DNA from 3 places in the Rhizobium sp. rho-13.1 genome. Region 3 is predicted to be linked to each of the others. Evidence: riboswitches for the same ligand, from Rfam matches in the RefSeq annotation. Region 3 holds a riboswitch; each other region holds the start of a gene.
The links. Region 3 has a riboswitch for cobalamin ahead of EQW76_RS22420 (HoxN/HupN/NixA family nickel/cobalt transporter). Riboswitches for the same ligand answer to the same signal wherever they lie in the genome.
Positions count from the first base shown of each region.

Region 1 (5,420 bases), on a different contig from region 3:
GTTATCGTTGCGATACCGTCGAACTTTGCCGCACTCACGGCGTCTCCAAGAGGCGACGTTCCGGTGTTCGAGACGTAGCCGCTTGCCGTCTGGACAGCCATATTCAGGTTATTGGTGCTGAAGTAGTTGAGAATATTGGCCTGGGCATTGTTTACGTCCGATGCCGCGACAATTGCGGACAGGTCGGCCGTCTGCTGCAGGCGGCGCTGCTGCAGCGTCAGCATGCCGTAATCGAGACCCAGGCTCATGCAGTAGAGAATGAGGGGTGCGGTGATGGCAGCCAGGATTGCGACGTTGCCTTGCTCGCTTAGGGTCCAGCGCCGCAGGATGGTTCCGATCGGCATCAGATGCCTCCCATGCGGATCGTAGCGGTGCGTACAATCGTCTTGCTTGGCATGGCGAAGCTGTAGAGGTTCCAGATCGGCAGGTCCTGGGCGTCGTAGGACAACTTGACCGTGAACTGGTTGGCGTTGGCCGGATCCGGCTGCACCGTGACTGTGAATTTGGCCGGGTTCAGAATGGCATCGTTAAGGGTGGAGGTGGTTATGTAGGTGTTGACCAGTTGCTCACGCTCGGCCTCGGTGACGCCGGCGATGGCGGTCCGGGCTGCATTGGCCGCGATCTGCTGAACGGAATGGGCGGCGCTGAGATAGATGCCGTAGGCGATCAACGTCATCAGCACGAGAATGAACACCGGAAAGATGATCGCAAATTCGAGGGCTGCAGTACCACGTTCGCAACGGCGAAATCTGCTCATAATCATCGTCTCCGTCTCCTCTTCGGTTGCGACAACCTTCCCAATCCTGCTGGTTCAATTTTGAATTGCGATATCCTAATATTAGGTTACCTATGCAATTTTTTGGCGGGTATATTTTTGAGCCACACGCACGCATGAATGGTGCGTGTCACATTAGATTGTCCCGAAATCGCACCTTTGGCCGTCAGATCTGGCTTTTTGGTGCGTCCAGGGGAACGACGGGGGGCGAAGATGGCTTAACGCCCTTTTAACTGCCTTTCGACGAGGGCTTGCCGGGAGCATTCAGCAAAGGGTCTGCTATCAGCGTGGCTGATGCTGCAGTCATGAAATCTGAAGTTGACAGCTGCATGCCGCACCATCAGGATGATACATAACGACAAGGATCGGGAAGGCGCTATGAAGGACGACCATACCGGATCTTGCCTCTGCGGCGCCGTGAAAATACGGACGACAGGTCCGCTCAGGGATGTGGTCGGGTGTCACTGCTCGCAATGCCGCAAGCAGACCGGACTCTACTTCGCCGCCACCAACGTGGCGACCGACCACCTTACGGTCGAGGGCGGTGAGAATGTCAGCTGGTATCGCTCCAGTCCCGCTGCCAGCCGCGGGTTCTGCAAGACCTGCGGCTCAGCGCTGTTCTGGGTCGCCGACGATGCCGAACAGATCTCGATCATGGCCGGCCTGTTCGATGATCCCAACGCGCTGAAAATGGGCCATCACATCTATTGCGCCGACAAGGCAGGCTTCTATAGCCTCCACGACGGTCTGCCCCAGTTCCCGAAATCCGACTAGCCATCGTCCGCAAGGGGCAGTCCCGCCGACGCTAGGCCTTTGCCTCCAGCAGCCTCGTAATGCGGCCCACTTCCTCCCTGAGGGCGGACAGTTCGGTCAACACCTGCAGGTCGATCTTCTCGTGCAGCGACAGGACTTCCAGTTCGGCCTTGAGGTTGACTTCATAGTCCTTGGCAGCCTCGAAGCGGTCGCGTTCGGTCTGGCGGTTCTGCGACATCATGATGATCGGCGCCTGGATGGCTGCGATCATCGAGAGGATCAGGTTGAGGAAGATGAACGGGTAGGGATCGAAGGCGCGTGACGAGAGCAGGATGGTGTTGAGCACCGTCCAGGCGACCAGGAACAACAGGAAGGAGACGATGAACGCCCATGATCCGCCGACGCGGGCGATCCCGTCTGCGAGCCGTTCCCCGACGGAGGCATTTGCGGAAAAGGCAGCGTTGACATCCGTCGAGATGATCTTGCGTTCGCGGGCTCGCTTCAGCACCCGCTTTTCGATGACGCCGAGATCGTCCGACGATTTATCGAAGTGGGTGTGAAAGAAGTTCGGGAGATTGGGCATGCGTGACTCCGATACTGGTTAGCGGCAGTATTCGGTTGCCACGATGAATTGCAACGGCAAAACATGGGAATGGCGATGCCTCACGCAATCGCGTCCAGTCGAGCCAGTTGATGTCGGGTGGGCGAGCCGTTAAAACCTCCCCGGTCGCCGTTTGCTTTTAGGCGGCGGCTTCGAGGATGGGTGAGACATGCGCAGTTCGGTCGAAATCTTCAACATTGCAACAGGTCGGAGCCGGGTCGTCTGGCAGACCGATCGTCTCGTCGAGGCGCCGAACTTTGCGCCAGACGGACGCTACCTGCTCGTCAACGATGACGGGCTTCTCTACCGCCTGTCGCTCGACGGGCTCGCCACTGTCGAGCGCGTCGACACAGGCTTTGCCAGCCGTTGCAACAACGACCATGGCATCTCGCCCGACGGTACGCTGATCGCGCTCTGCGACAAGGTCCAGTACGGCAAGTCCTGCATCTATCTCGTGCCTGCGGAAGGCGGTCTCCCCAGGCAGGTGACCACAAACCTCCCATCCTACTGGCACGGCTGGTCGCCGGACGGAAAGCATGTCAGCTACTGCGGCATTCGCGGCGATCTCTTCGACATCTACACGATATCGGTCGAGGGCGGCGAGGAGACGCGGTTGACCCATGGCGAGGGTCGCAACGACGGGCCGGACTGGTCGGCCGATGGTGCGTGGATCTATTTCAACTCCAGCCGGACCGGCCGTATGCAGATCTGGCGTATCCGGCCTGACGGTCGCGACCTGCAGCAGGTGACCGACGACGAGTTCGGCAACTGGTTTCCCCATCCGTCGCCGAAGAGCGACAAGGTGGTGCTGCTCTCCTACGACGGCGACGTCTTCGATCATCCGCGCGATCTCGACGTCCGCCTGCGGCTGATGGACATGGATGGCGGCAACATAACGACGTTGTTCGAGCTGTTCGGGGGCCAGGGGACAATCAACGTACCGAGTTGGTCACCCGATGGCGAGGAGTTCGCCTTTGTCAGGTATGAACCGGAGCGCTGAGCTCGCCTGCGATCCGCTTGCCATCGCCAGCCGGATCGCGCATATCTCCTTCATCAGGTGCCCGCCCAGGCGGGAGAATCGGGAAGCCGGTGCAAATCCGGCGCGTGCCCAACGCTGTAAGGCGGATGGCGATGCACAGGGAACGGTCAGTTATCCGATATGCCACTGGTTTCGACCGGGAAGGCAGCATCGCCAGATGAAGCCGAGCCAGAAGACCGGCCTGATAAGATAGACTGATCCCGCGAGGACGGCGGGCGGTTGGCATTGTTGGGGATATAAACGATGCGACCTGATTGCAGGGACGATCTCGTCCGCGCACACGCTTTTTCCGTCGCCGAGCGCGACGCCATCTACCACGCGATCGAAACGCGGCGTGACGTGCGGGACCAGTTCCTGCCGCAACCGCTGCCGGACGACCTGATCGCAAGGCTGCTGGGCGCTGCCCATCACGCGCCTTCTGTCGGCTTCATGCAGCCCTGGAATTTCATTCTCGTGCGCGACCCCGCCATCCGTGAGAAGGCCTTCGAAGCCTTCGAGCGCGCCAATGGCGAGGCTGCGTTGCAGTTCGAGGGCGCCCGTCGGGAGAGTTACCGGTCGCTGAAGCTCGAGGGCATCCGCAAGGCGCCACTCAGCATCTGCATCACCTGCGATCCGGATCGTGCCGGGCCCGTCGTGCTCGGCCGCACCCACAATCCGCGCATGGATGCCTATTCGACGGTCTGCGCCGTGCAGAACCTCTGGCTTGCGGCGCGAGCGGAGGGTGTCGGGGTCGGCTGGGTCAGCATTTTTCACGACGCCGATATCCGGGCGTTGCTTGGTATCCCGGAGCGGATCGAGATCATTGCCTGGCTCTGCCTGGGATTCGTAGACGAGCTCTATGGCGAACCGGAACTCGCCGTCAAAGGCTGGCGGCAGCGATTGCCGCTGGAGGATCTAGTGTTCGAGAATGGCTGGGGCCAGCCGCAGGGCTGAGGCCTATTGCTGGGGCTGCTCGCCGGGTACGGCCGGACGGGTGAGGTCTAGCTTGCGCTGGTCGGGCTGTAGGAACGCCGGGCCGACCTGACGGACATTGCCGGCGGACGGATCGTAGGGCCGTTCCACCGGCGGCGCATCGCCCTTTGCGGGTGCCGTCGGCACGGCCGGTGGCGACGCTTTTGGGATGATCGTCGTAATCGAGCCTTGCTGCGTGCCTGCGGTTGGCGGCTTGGTCAGCGCGTTCTGCCTTCGCATTTCCTCGTAATAGGCCGGCAGATTGCAGGTGCAGCTGGTCTTTTCATTCGGCGGCCGTTTGCGGAAGGCGAAGGCGTAGGGCATGGCGCTGTAGGGGGTGCCCGACGAGGCGGAGACCATCGCCGATGTTTCCTGATCCGGCAGACGGTGGAAGAACAACTCGGTCTTCACGCCCGGGCACATCCTCGCGCAGGTTTCGCCATCCCGCTGGAAATCGCCGGGCGCTGCATTCTGGGTCATCGGGAAGAAGCCGCCATCGCAGGTGCGCACACAGACCGTGCGGACATTTCCGCCGCCATAGGATTGACCGAAGGCGTAGCTCTGGACCGGCGATTGCGGTGCGGGTTCGCTGCCGGAGGGGCCGCCACTGCTGTCCAGCGTGGTTGCCCCCGGGGTTGCGGGGTAGCTGGGCTCGATGCCTGCCTGCGGGGGCGGGCGGTTGGTGATGATGGTATCGCCGCTATCCTGATCTTCGCAGCCGTTGGCGCGCAGCGCTGCGGAAAGCTGGTTGCGGGTGGGTCCTTCCGAAACGTCGCCGCGCTGGATCTGGTCGCGCTTGGCGACGAGATCCTGCAGGTTCTGCTGCATGCGCTGCAGGGTATCCTCGATCCGCGCGCAGGTGCCGCCGTCGTCACCGTTTATGATCACCATGCTGCCGGACGAGCACTCGTTTTCCTCAAGGTCGTTCTCGACTTGGCGCAACTCGGATATCTGCTGGGCGATGGCGGTGCGGTATTGCCGGAGCTGGCGGTTGGTGCCGACAGTTTCGCTGAGATTGGCCATCTGGCCGCGCAGGTCGTCGCAGATTGCGTTCGTCTGGGCAGCCAGTGGCGCTGCCATCGCCAAGGATGCGGCAAGCGCCCAAAATGAATGTTTCCAGCCCACTATCACGCTTTTGGCCTGCTCCGTTCGGATGGTTTCCGCCTCAGCTCGGGCGAAGGCGAAAATTCATCCATTGTCACGCGCAAGATATATGGCGCCGACTGACTTGCGCCAGCCCTGCGCTCGGCAGCAGGTGGTCGACCGCCGGGATGATGCCCGGCGGTCCCGTCAGTATCAGC
Region 1 covers NZ_SCFL01000001.1:551,101-556,520, reverse strand. Annotated here, with positions in the region: gene EQW76_RS02915 (pilus assembly protein TadG-related protein) at 1-344, opposite strand, end outside; gene EQW76_RS02910 (TadE/TadG family type IV pilus assembly protein) at 344-757, opposite strand; gene EQW76_RS02905 (GFA family protein) at 1,154-1,549, shown strand; gene EQW76_RS02900 (DUF1003 domain-containing protein) at 1,581-2,111, opposite strand; gene EQW76_RS02895 (TolB family protein) at 2,299-3,129, shown strand; cobalamin riboswitch at 3,168-3,368, shown strand; gene bluB (5,6-dimethylbenzimidazole synthase) at 3,412-4,101, shown strand; gene EQW76_RS02885 (DUF2865 domain-containing protein) at 4,105-5,199, opposite strand; gene EQW76_RS02880 (NADP-dependent malic enzyme) at 5,416-5,420, opposite strand, start outside.
Region 1: it holds a riboswitch for cobalamin, as region 3 does, so the genes downstream of both, bluB (5,6-dimethylbenzimidazole synthase) here and EQW76_RS22420 (HoxN/HupN/NixA family nickel/cobalt transporter) in region 3, are expected to answer to the same signal.

Region 2 (5,420 bases), on a different contig from region 3:
ATCGGCCACCCAGCGTCAGGATCCAGCGGTCGTCGATCGTCAGCTGTTCCTGGAGGTATGTGCCGGCCGTTGTCAGCCTTGTCCTGGTGTCCACCGGTGCGCCGAACGAGATGCAGCGTGTGCCGCAATAGACGGGTTTGCTGTCATCGAGCACGCCACCGGCCGTCCCGTCGAGGCGACGTTCGCTATTGCTGTCGCGGCCATAATCGGCGCCCAGCAGTGTGCGGCTTTCGAATGGGCCGTAGGTGCCGTCATATTGGAGCTGGTTGTCGATCTGGAACCGCTTGCTATGGCCATAAATTGCCAATGCAGCGCGGCTCGAAGCAGGATCGGCAGCTCCGAGATAGATCTGCTGATAGGTCATGTCGAGATTGGTGTAGCGGGCATTCTGCCGGAACTCGAAACCGTTGCCGAAATCGTGGCGCAGCTGATAGCCGACATTGCGCTCGATGGTGTCGACCCTGTCGAAATCGGGCTCACCGAGATAGGTCTCGGAATCGATCCCAGACTTGTAGGGAATGGCATGGCCAGGGTTGCCGTCGCGCTTGTTGTAATCCGTCAGGATGGTGACGGAGGTGTCGGCATCCGGCGACCAGGTCAGCGCCGGCGCGACATAGACGCGATCGTCGTTGGTATGGTCGATGCCGGCATTGGCATTCTGCCATTTGCCAGTCATGCGGTAGGTCCAGATGCCATCCTTGTCGAGCGCTCCGCCGAAGTCGGTGCCGGTTTCGACATGTCCGTTCCCAACTGTTGTATAGATCTCGCCGAAGTCTTTGTCCTGCGGCACCTTGGTGAGCGCATTGACGATACCGCCGGGGCCGGAAAGGCCGAACAGCGTGGAGTTGGACCCCTTCAGCACATCGATCCGTTCCATGCCATAGGGCTCGAGGCGGCTGGCGGTAAAGGAGCCGCCGACACGCATCGGCAGCCCGTCACGGAAAGTGCCGTCGGTCGTCTGGTAGAAACCGCGGATCAAAAAGTGGTCGTAGCGGTCGTCGGAGCCGTAGATATCGGTGGAGACGCCGGGCGTGTAGGCCAGCGCCTGGTCGAGGTTGGTGACACCGCGCTCCTTCATTTCCTTTGCAGTGACGACGGAAACCGAGGCCGGCGCGTCGAGAAGCGGGGTGTCGGTCTTGCTGCTGGAGCGGGAACTCTTTGCGACAATCGTCTTGTCAATGGTGCCAGCTCGGTCGCCTTGGCCCGCAATGGTGATCTTGGCGAGCGTGGTTGCTTCCGCGTCGCCTGACTGAGCGAAAACCGGGGTTGCGGCAAGCAGCGTCGAACTCGACAGAAACGCGATCATCAGACGTCCGACGGTCGTCGTAAAGGATGTGCCCACCGGCGATACAGTCGTCCTAGCCTCGCGAAACATCACGGCAGCCCCCTGCAATCAATCTATCAAATACCTGAAAAGTCTACGGAATACCGACCAACGACCATGATCAATAAGTTGACTGGTGAACTCCTGTATTGTTTGTTGACTCCCGATGTCAACTATTGCCTACAAATTTTCCGATCTTTCCACCGGTCTTGCCGAGGCGCGCGCGGCAACCGGAGGATGCGCACGTGAAAACACCAACGCTGACCTGCCGGTCAGCGTCGGTGTCATGGAAGCGGCCTAAAGACGAGGCGGCGACGCGGCATAGTCCGACGTCAGGGCATATGTCTCAGTTACCGAGTGCGTCGCTGCCCGATATCGAATGGTTGGACAGTTCGTAATCCTCGACATGAACGAGGCATCCCTGCGGTTTCAGGAAAACGATGCCGTAGGCGCCCGGTTCATCGACGGAGAGGGAAGTATCTTCCGTATCGAATACCATCGGCTGCTGATGGACCGGGCTCTTGAATACCGAGAAAGGTATACCGCGATGGGAGCCGCCAATCGTACGGTGAACATGGCCGGCGAAGATGTGGCGGACATTGCCGTATTCGGCAAGGATATCGTAAAACTCCTCGCCGTTCCGGAGCTTGATCTTGTCCATCCCGGGAAACCCGGTGTCGAGCGGTGGGTGATGCATGAAGATGTAGACGGGCCGGTCGCCGGCACCAGTGAGGTTCTGCTTCAACCAGGCAAGCCGATTGTCGCACAGCACCCCGGCATGAACGTCCGGCGAGACGTAGGGCGGTCCGCAAAGCGTATCGAGCAAAAGCATGACACCGTTTTCGGTCTCGATCCGCTGCTGGATAAAACCGTGCTCGTCACGCGGGCTTTCGGGATAGGCGGCAATGAAGTTTTCGCGGTTGTCGTGGTTTCCGACCAGCAGGTGGACGGGAATTTCGAGCGTGTCGACCAGTTCGCGCAGTCTCGCATAGGATTGGCGACTGCCGCGGTGCGAGAGGTCACCCGTCATCACCGCAAACTCAGCATCGCGGTGATGCAGGTTGACATGATCTATCCCTCTTGAAAGGCGCTGATAGGGATCGAGGCCGATGATCGTCTCTCCCTCCAGGACCATGTGCAGGTCGGTGAATATAATAATTTTGCTCATGCGCTACTCCTGCCTGCGATTCCCGGAATGCCTTTCGTCGGGCACCTTTCCGGTACGTACATTCCAGACCCTGCACGTCGTTTGCAACAGGTTTGCGTCAGCAGTCTGTTTGTTGGCTAACGCGACAAGACACTTGACTGCCTGCATTTTACCAATAATGTAACGTTATAACATAATATAAAGCAATGATGGATTTCCGACCTGTGCGAGATTTTGCGAGACCCGCCCACCTTGACCGCCGTTGCAGGCCTGTCATAGATGCCATCGACGGTTCCCTTAGGATGACTCCAAGGGGATTAATAGGGAACACGGTGAGGGCCACCCGAATGGGACCAAGACCGTGACTGCCCCCGCAACTGTAAGCGGATTGCTGCTCATCCCAGGGCCTCAGGGCCATGTCACTGCGAAGGTTTCGCGGGAAGACAGATGATCGGCGCATATCCGCAAGTCAGGAGACCTGCCGTCAAGCGCTATCCCATGAACCCGGGCGGGGATGCCCGGAAAGGAACAGATATGTCTCATTTGAATTTTCGCCATAGCCTGGCGCATCTCCGGCTCGATTGGGCTTCCGACAGTTGACGTGGCAACCGCAGCTTGCCTCGCTGCCGCATACCTGCAGCACCAGGGCACTCGCCTTCCCATAAAATCGAGATATTTTTCATGCGTCAGTTTCTGTCCAGCATTACGCTTGCCTGCGGGCTTCTCGGCATGGCCGCCCCCGCATTCGCGGCGACGGTCTATCCGCTGTCCATAACCAATTGCGGTCAACAGGTGACCTTTGCCAGGGCGCCTTCGAAGATAGTGTCCATCGGCCAGGGGATGACGGAAGTTCTCCTGTCTCTCGGCCTTGCCGACAAGATCGTCGGCACGGCGGTCTGGGTGGGTCCCGTGCTTCCTCAATATGCACAGGCCAACAGCAAGATCAAAAGGCTGGCCGACAACGATCCGAGCTTCGAATCCGTCGTCGGACGCCAACCAGACTTGGTGGCTGCGGAATTCGAGTGGCATGTCGGACCGCAGGGTTCCGTCGGTAAGCGGGAGCAATTCTCCGACCTCGGAATAAATACCTATATCTCGCCGGCTGATTGTGTCGCCAAAGTCAATTCCGACGGCGGAGACGGGGTCCGCAAGCAGATGTTCAGCATGGATCTAGTCTATCAGGAGATCGCCCAGCTCTCCGAAGTCTTCGATATCAAGGACCGTGGCGATGCCCTGATCACCGACCTTAGGAAACGCGAGGCCACCGCTGTGGCATCCGTGGAGGGTGCGGCCGCCAAGCACCTGCCGATCGTCTTCTGGTTCTCGAGCAAAGAGGTCAGGGGCGATGCCTTCATAGCCGGCAAGAACGGTGCCCCCGCTTATATGATGAAGGCCCTCGATGCGCGCAACGTCGTGACCACCGAGGAGGAATGGCCGCTTGTCGGCTGGGAAACAATATCCCAGGCGAACCCGGCCGTCATCGTCATCGCCACCATGGATCGCCGCCGCTATGCGGCAGACGATCCCAAGGTGAAGCTGGACTTCCTGCAGAACGATCCCGTCACCAGCGAAATGGACGCCGTCAGGAACAAACGATTTGTGATGATGGATGCGCAGTCCATGAACCCGACGATCCGGACAATCGACGGCATCGAGGTTCTTGCAAATGGCATCAGGTCCTTCGGTCTGGCCCGGTGAGCAACAGCGCAGTCGTAACACGGCGTAGATGGTGGGCGCTTGCAGCGCTCGCCGTTGCCGCCATCGTCGTCCTCGGATTTTCGATCAGCCTTGCCGTTTCCATCGGGGAAATCTCCATCCCGCTGCAGACGACGGCAGAGGCTGTGTCGAACCGCATCTTCGGCACGGGCTTTGCAATCGACCGTATTCACCAAGGCATCGTCTGGGATTACCGTCTCAGCCGGGCACTGGTTGCAGCCAGTGCCGGAGCCTCGCTGGCCCTCTGCGGCGCCGTGCTCCAGGCCCTGCTGCGCAACCCGCTGGCCGAACCCTATGTGCTTGGCATTTCGGCAGGCGCCTCGACAGGGGCAGTTTGCATCACGATCCTCGGGCTCGGCGCAAACGTTCTCGGGCTGTCCGGCGGAGCATTCATCGGGGCCGTCGTCGCCTTTACGCTGGTGGGCATTCTGGCCTCAGGGGCAGGCGGGTCGGGCGAGCGGATCATTCTCTGCGGCGTTGCCGGATCGCAGCTGTTCAATGCCCTGACCTCCTACATCGTCACGACGTCTGCCAATGCAGAGCAGGCGCGCGGCGTGCTGTTCTGGCTGCTCGGTTCGATGAGCGGCGTGCGCTGGCCCGACGTCTATCTCTCCGCACCCGTGACCTTGGCGGGCTTCATTGTTTGCCTCTGCCATGTCAGGGCGCTCGACGCCTTCGTCTTTGGCGCCGACGCGGCGACCTCCCTCGGCATCCCGGTGCGCCGCGTACAGATCGTGCTCCTTGGCACGACCGCCGTCATGACGGCGAGCGTCGTCAGCATGGTCGGCTCGATTGGTTTCGTCGGGCTCGTCATTCCGCACGCCGCGCGCTTCCTGGTCGGGCCGTCGCACGGCCGCCTGCTGCCGGCGACCGCCCTTGGCGGCGCGATCTTCATGGTCGGAGCCGATATTGCTTCGCGCATCATCATCCCCCAGCAGATCCTGCCGATCGGCGTCGTCACGGCTCTCTTTGGAGCGCCCGCTTTTGCCGTCATCCTCTATCGTGTCCGGAGGACCCCATGAGCATATCCGTCGACGACGTCACCTATGCAGCCGGTAACACGCTCATCGTTGACGGCATCAGCCTGGCGATCGAGCAAGGCAAGGTTCTCGGCCTGCTTGGGCCGAACGGATCGGGGAAATCCAGCCTGCTGCGCCTGATCTGCCGGTTGAGGAAAGTCCGCAGCGGCATCATACGACTTGGAGAACATGATGTGGCTAGTCTGTCGCGCAG
Region 2 covers NZ_SCFL01000015.1:15,031-20,450, reverse strand. Annotated here, with positions in the region: gene EQW76_RS23475 (TonB-dependent siderophore receptor) at 1-1,375, opposite strand, end outside; gene EQW76_RS30180 (hypothetical protein) at 1,491-1,625, shown strand; gene EQW76_RS23470 (phosphodiesterase) at 1,671-2,492, opposite strand; cobalamin riboswitch at 2,744-2,972, shown strand; gene EQW76_RS23465 (ABC transporter substrate-binding protein) at 3,153-4,169, shown strand; gene EQW76_RS23460 (iron ABC transporter permease) at 4,166-5,209, shown strand; gene EQW76_RS23455 (ABC transporter ATP-binding protein) at 5,206-5,420, shown strand, end outside.
Region 2: it holds a riboswitch for cobalamin, as region 3 does, so the genes downstream of both, EQW76_RS23465 (ABC transporter substrate-binding protein) here and EQW76_RS22420 (HoxN/HupN/NixA family nickel/cobalt transporter) in region 3, are expected to answer to the same signal.

Region 3 (5,420 bases):
TATGCGCGCGTGAGGCAAGCCTCATCCATGCAGATATCGCGAACATAGCGGTTCCAATGGCGCTGTTCAGTCAACAATGTGGGTTTACTTGAGGGTGCGGCCGCAGCCATCGCGTTGATATAGGCTTGTTGAAGTCTCGTATCGAGTTCGCCTAGCGCGCTGTTGACGCAAATCATTTTTTCAGTTGGTGTACCGGCCTTTCCGCAGGCGAAGCCTGCTGCAAAGCTAGGTGATGCCAAGATAAGGATTGCGACGGCTAACCAATAGGTGCGGCGCATGTTTCGCTCCTGAGTAATCAACATAGGCTGTGCGGGTTCCTGGCTTGTCACATCCGCTATTGAAAAAGTTTGCTCTCGAGCTCCGCTGCACGTCTAGCTGTAGCTGTGACAGAACAATCATCGGAAACGATTAGCGCAGAGGTCCCACTTGTTTTATCGGCCTCGCACTGTTTGTCGCGTTGTGCAATCCAGCCTCGTTGCTCGTCTCTCAATCTTGCAGCAGCATTTTTCTCCAATTTGGTGCGAAGGCGGCGGTAAGCGGTGTTAAGACGATCGTCCTGATATTTGTATTCTGCAGAGGCACAATTCCGCATGTCGAGGGTGACACCCTCGGAACTCTCTAGACAAGAACCGTAGGAGGGACGGATGCCGTCAGCTTTGTTGCTGACCTCGGGCGAATTTTCCGCCGCTTGGGCTTGGGTAGCTGTCACCTTTTCATAGGCCCGTCTGTACACGCGCGAAAAGCTTACGTTTATGCCTCCGCACATATGGTTGTCTCCTACAACAAGATATCGTCCAAGCTGGTTCATTTTTACCTGGCATATTCCCGGGCCCACCTTTTCCTGGTAGGCAAGCAGTTTGCCCATATTTCCCTTGAAGTCCCACTCAAAGCCAAACTTCGCTAGCGGCTTGGTACTGTCTATAACGGCGGCAAACTGACCTCCTTCGTCTCCGCTTCCAAGCTGCAAAGTCGTTGTTGCATCAACGCGAACTTTATCTCCTTGCTGTTTGGCGATAATTTTTGTTTCGTCGTCCCCCCAAATGCCAACCCAGTCAGCTCGGGGTGATTGCTTAGACAGGCGCTCTAGTGGCAGCCAACCGGCCGTTGTATCCGTGTCATGTGGTTTCGCTGCGTTAAGATATTCAGCACATCCCCTATTACCGTCGATTCTTGTAACGACCACTTGATCGCCAGGCAGCACGAAGGCCCCCTTACTGCAAAAAAGGGATCGCTCAGGGCACTGGAACTCGACCTTATCACCGGGCTGAACTTCATAGAGCTGCGCGGAGAGCGGGTCGTCATCTAGAGCGTTGAATCCGAAGCAATCGCTTTTTCCGTCGGCGGCTTCTGCCAGAACGGGAATTGATATTGCCAGGACGAAAAGAACGATACGAAAGAGTGCGCCCTGTTGGAAAGTCATGTTGGGATCCTCGTAACAAATGATCTCTGCAAGAGTTGTGAGACGCTCGCGACACATTGGTTTGGCTCGTCCGATTGACATGTTTTCCCGACCGTGGACCGAGAAAGTTTAGTGCAACTGCGCCGCCATGGTTTGAGCCTTCTCCGGTCGCAAGCCCACGCTTCGCAAACAGACCTATGTCACCCAGCTCTAACTGGCCAGCACACTCGAGCTTTTTTGGAAATATAGACACATGTGCACTTTTCGCGGACTCCAAGGCGTTGGCTCTCCAGCCGGCATTTGATACGCACCGGTCCCAGTCCCGGTGCGTCTGGAGTTTGATGCTATCGTTAGGCTGTGCACCGGTGCGAACTGAGAGAAGGGTACTCAGTATGAACGTCTTCCAGAGCTGCACCGTCGTGTGGTGAGGATGTTCGTGCGAAAGGCCCACCCCAGTTGCACGGAGCACTTCACACTGGGCGAGTGCGGGCCGAAACCGACCGCCCTTTACCCGGTTCCACCGTTCAACCGGAGCGTCACCGCACCCGACTTGAACAAAATTTCTGCGATCTCATTGAAGCGTATCGGCCCGTGGGACAGGGTGGCAGCCGTACTGAGGAGCTCACTCCGAAGCCGGGTCAGCCTTAGTGGAAATCAACATACTCACCGATGAGGAAGCTAATGAAGACTGTGGTGATAATGATAGCCTTGCTGCTTGGCGAAACAACGCTTGTACAGGCAGCCTCATGCGAAGGTAATTTTACGGTATCGGGTGTGCCTATGCTCACCGCGCTCAGCTACCGCTCATGGGAAGACTATCCAAAAGCAAGCGCGCCAGTGATTTTGAAGAGATTGGCACAGGGTGTAGCGGCGGAGGGCTTTTCGGGCATCAGGACCAATAAAGAACTCTCGTCGATCGACGCATTTCAGGAAACAAGTGGCAGTGGTAGAGTTCAAACGCTCCGCGTCGTCGCACGCCAAAAAGGCTCAGGTGTCAGGGTAGATGTCGTGTTTGACATCCAGGCCGGCCAGCTCACCAGTAAGGATGTTGTCCGCAAAGGAATTTGTAAAATCATTAGTGCTGCGCGGTGAGTGAGTGCGTGCCTTTAGGATGTTTGGGCAAATTCGGTTCGGCTATTTGTTTTTTGAGCTATTTGGCCCTCGGTCAAATCAGCCGTCGGCTCTTGATCGGCGGCATTCTTCAATATCTCGAAGATCATTGTCGGATTTGTCGCCAAAGAGACTGGACTTGTCCTCGCCACGACCCTTAGATTAAACGTACTGAATAAGGCGAGAGCGGTGTGACCTGCGGGTTCGGACTTGCATAGAGACAAGGGGCCGTCGCGATGGCCCCTTGAAACCTTTGCGATAGCGTCAGACCGGACTTTTGATTTTGACGTCGTCCAGGCCTTTAACTTTGTAGATCACGAAGGAGAGGATCCAGGCGAGAAGGAAGACGCCGATGATCACGAACCCGAGATTGTTGAAGTTATCGTTCAATCCGCCGACGATGTCCCAGAGGCCACCTTCCAACCCCAACTTGTCACTGATCAATCCGAGGGCCTCGATACCGCCGATGAGCACGGCTACGACGATCGAAACCAGTGTGATCGTCATGTTGTAGTAAAGTTTTCGCATCGGCTTGACGAAGGCCCAATCATAGGCGCCGAGCATCATCACGCCGTCAGTTGTGTCGATCAAGGACATACCGGCAGCAAACAGCACCGGGAAGACCATGATCGCCTCGACCGGAACGCCTCTGGCCACTTGTGTCGCTGACACGCCAAACATAGCGACCTCGGTCGCCGTATCGAAGCCAAGGCCGAATAGAAAACCAAGGGGAAACATATGCCAACTCTTGGTGACCAGTTTGAACATCGGGCGCAATACGCGCGCGAGAAAGCCTCGATTGTTGAGGAGAAGGTCAAGATCCTCCTCGACATAGGTGCCCCCTGCCCGCACGCGGCGGTAGCTCTGATAGATCGCCACGAAGATCACGATGTTCATCGTAGCGATGATCAGCAAAAACAATGCCGAAATGCTCGTGCTGATCGTGCCGCCAATACCCTCGAGGCTCTGGAACCCACCAAGCAGCGAGGATGCCGCCACCACAGCTCCAGCAACCAGCACGACCACCGTCGAATGCCCGATTGCGAAAAAGAAGCCGACGGAAACCGGCCGCTGTTTCATTTGCATGAGCTTTCGGGTGACATTGTCAATGGCGGCTATATGGTCGGCATCAACGGCATGGCGAAGGCCGAGCCCGTAGATTACGAGTGCCACGCCGAGTAGCGCAGGCTCGTCCCAGAAGGCGACAAGCGCCCATAGCCAGGCTCCAAAATTTAGAACGGCAAGAATCGTATAGATCGTCACGAGACGTGCCTTGAGTTCAGGGGTGCTCTCGTCGAAAAGTCTGGTGATATTGGTCAACATGGGAAGTCCTTTGTGTGACGTCTGCTGTCATGGCAAAGGTGACGGAAATCCGCCGCGTCGAGACACCCCGCCCCACGCTTATGCCAATGACATCCGATGATGGCAGGTCTCCTGACTTGCGGGTCGTTGCCGCATCCGCCTTCCCAGTCCCCCATGTGGACCAGTGGCATCTTGGATGAAGCTCGTCGCTTACAGTTGCGGGGACAGTCCCGGTTTTGGCCCCTGATGGGTAATCCGCACCGTGTTCCCTTTTGATCCCATACGGGAACCATCGCGGAGACTATTACGAATGCGAGGTGGCCACGTCAATCAGTGCAGCATGCTGCGGGCCGAAATTCGGACGAGCTTGATGACTTGGCATTTCTGCTGCCATCCAGTAAAGGCGTCTTCACCGATTCAGAGCGTGCACTATCGCCCACAAAGCGTCTGCGCCGGATTAGTGTTCCACCGACAAGGTAGCCAGATGAAGCTCATCCGCAGCATCATTATTATGATTTTCGTGGCAGTCATCTGGGCTGGGGCATTAGCCGCGGCCGGTTTGTGGATTGCTCGCCTCATAACATAGACAGCACGCAGGCGTTAGGGCCGTGGTAGCGTTTCCACCCGTCTGACGTTAGTCATAAATGGGAGGCGTCCGCTCCGGCCCATTCTCATTCGGCGCATTCGCCTCTATCTTGCTCGCGCACGCGCTTACGCGGCGATTGCTCTCAAAGCTGCTTCGAGGGGACTAGGATGGAAGCGACAGGCGTTCTGGCTGCCGGGGAAACAACAGCCGCCATGGCCTATATCAAGGGTCGAAGGGGCGTATCACCACGCCAGATGAAATTGATCCTGCTAGTCTGTATGTTGGCGATCGGCATCCCTGTGGGAGGATGGGTGTCGGGGTCATGGTTCGCAGCCACGATTTCAATCGAGTTCGCTTTCGTTGGCGTTTGGGTGGGATTGCTGGCAATCCAAAGACTGGCCGGCTCTTCAATGCGGAAAGCTCTTGCGAAGCGAGGTCAAGCATATGAGCAGCCGCTTTCGCTTCGCTTAACTCCTGAGGCGCTAGTCTATGATCTGGGCGACCTGACGATGACCGCCAATTGGCGTTGCGTCACGGATCTCTTTCAAACCCGCAAATACTGGGTGTTTCTGGTTCAAAGCAGCGCTATGGTCCTTCCTCGGCGCTTTTTTACAACCGCCGAAGCCGAACACAATTTTATTGCCGAGGCCATGTCACTGATGACGGACGCGGCGCGTGCGAGAAGCCTGGATGCGGCAAGGCTGATCGGCGGTCAGCGTTGATGCCAAAATTTTGACTTTTGCATCAGGAACGACTGGGGTTGGGCGGGAGCTGCCGAAAGCGGCTCCTTGGAAACCCGCGTTTTCATGTTCTCGCGGCTGCGCTCGACGGCACTAACGATGGCTGCGTGGTTTAAAGACTCAAATGTGCCATCGGTCCGACCTTCGCCTAACACTTGCTGATTCCGTCGCCGTGAGCGGACTCGAACTAACGACCAGTAGTTTCTGATATGATGTCCCCGCCCTCGGGAGAATGATTGAATCTTGTTCAGTTCGAGCTATTGCCAGCCAGAGCTCTTGCTGT
Region 3 covers NZ_SCFL01000013.1:54,338-59,757, reverse strand. Annotated here, with positions in the region: gene EQW76_RS22435 (lysozyme inhibitor LprI family protein) at 1-278, opposite strand, end outside; gene EQW76_RS22430 (lysozyme inhibitor LprI family protein) at 335-1,420, opposite strand; gene EQW76_RS22425 (hypothetical protein) at 2,081-2,491, shown strand; gene EQW76_RS22420 (HoxN/HupN/NixA family nickel/cobalt transporter) at 2,774-3,832, opposite strand; cobalamin riboswitch at 3,916-4,120, opposite strand; gene EQW76_RS22415 (YcxB family protein) at 4,565-5,119, shown strand.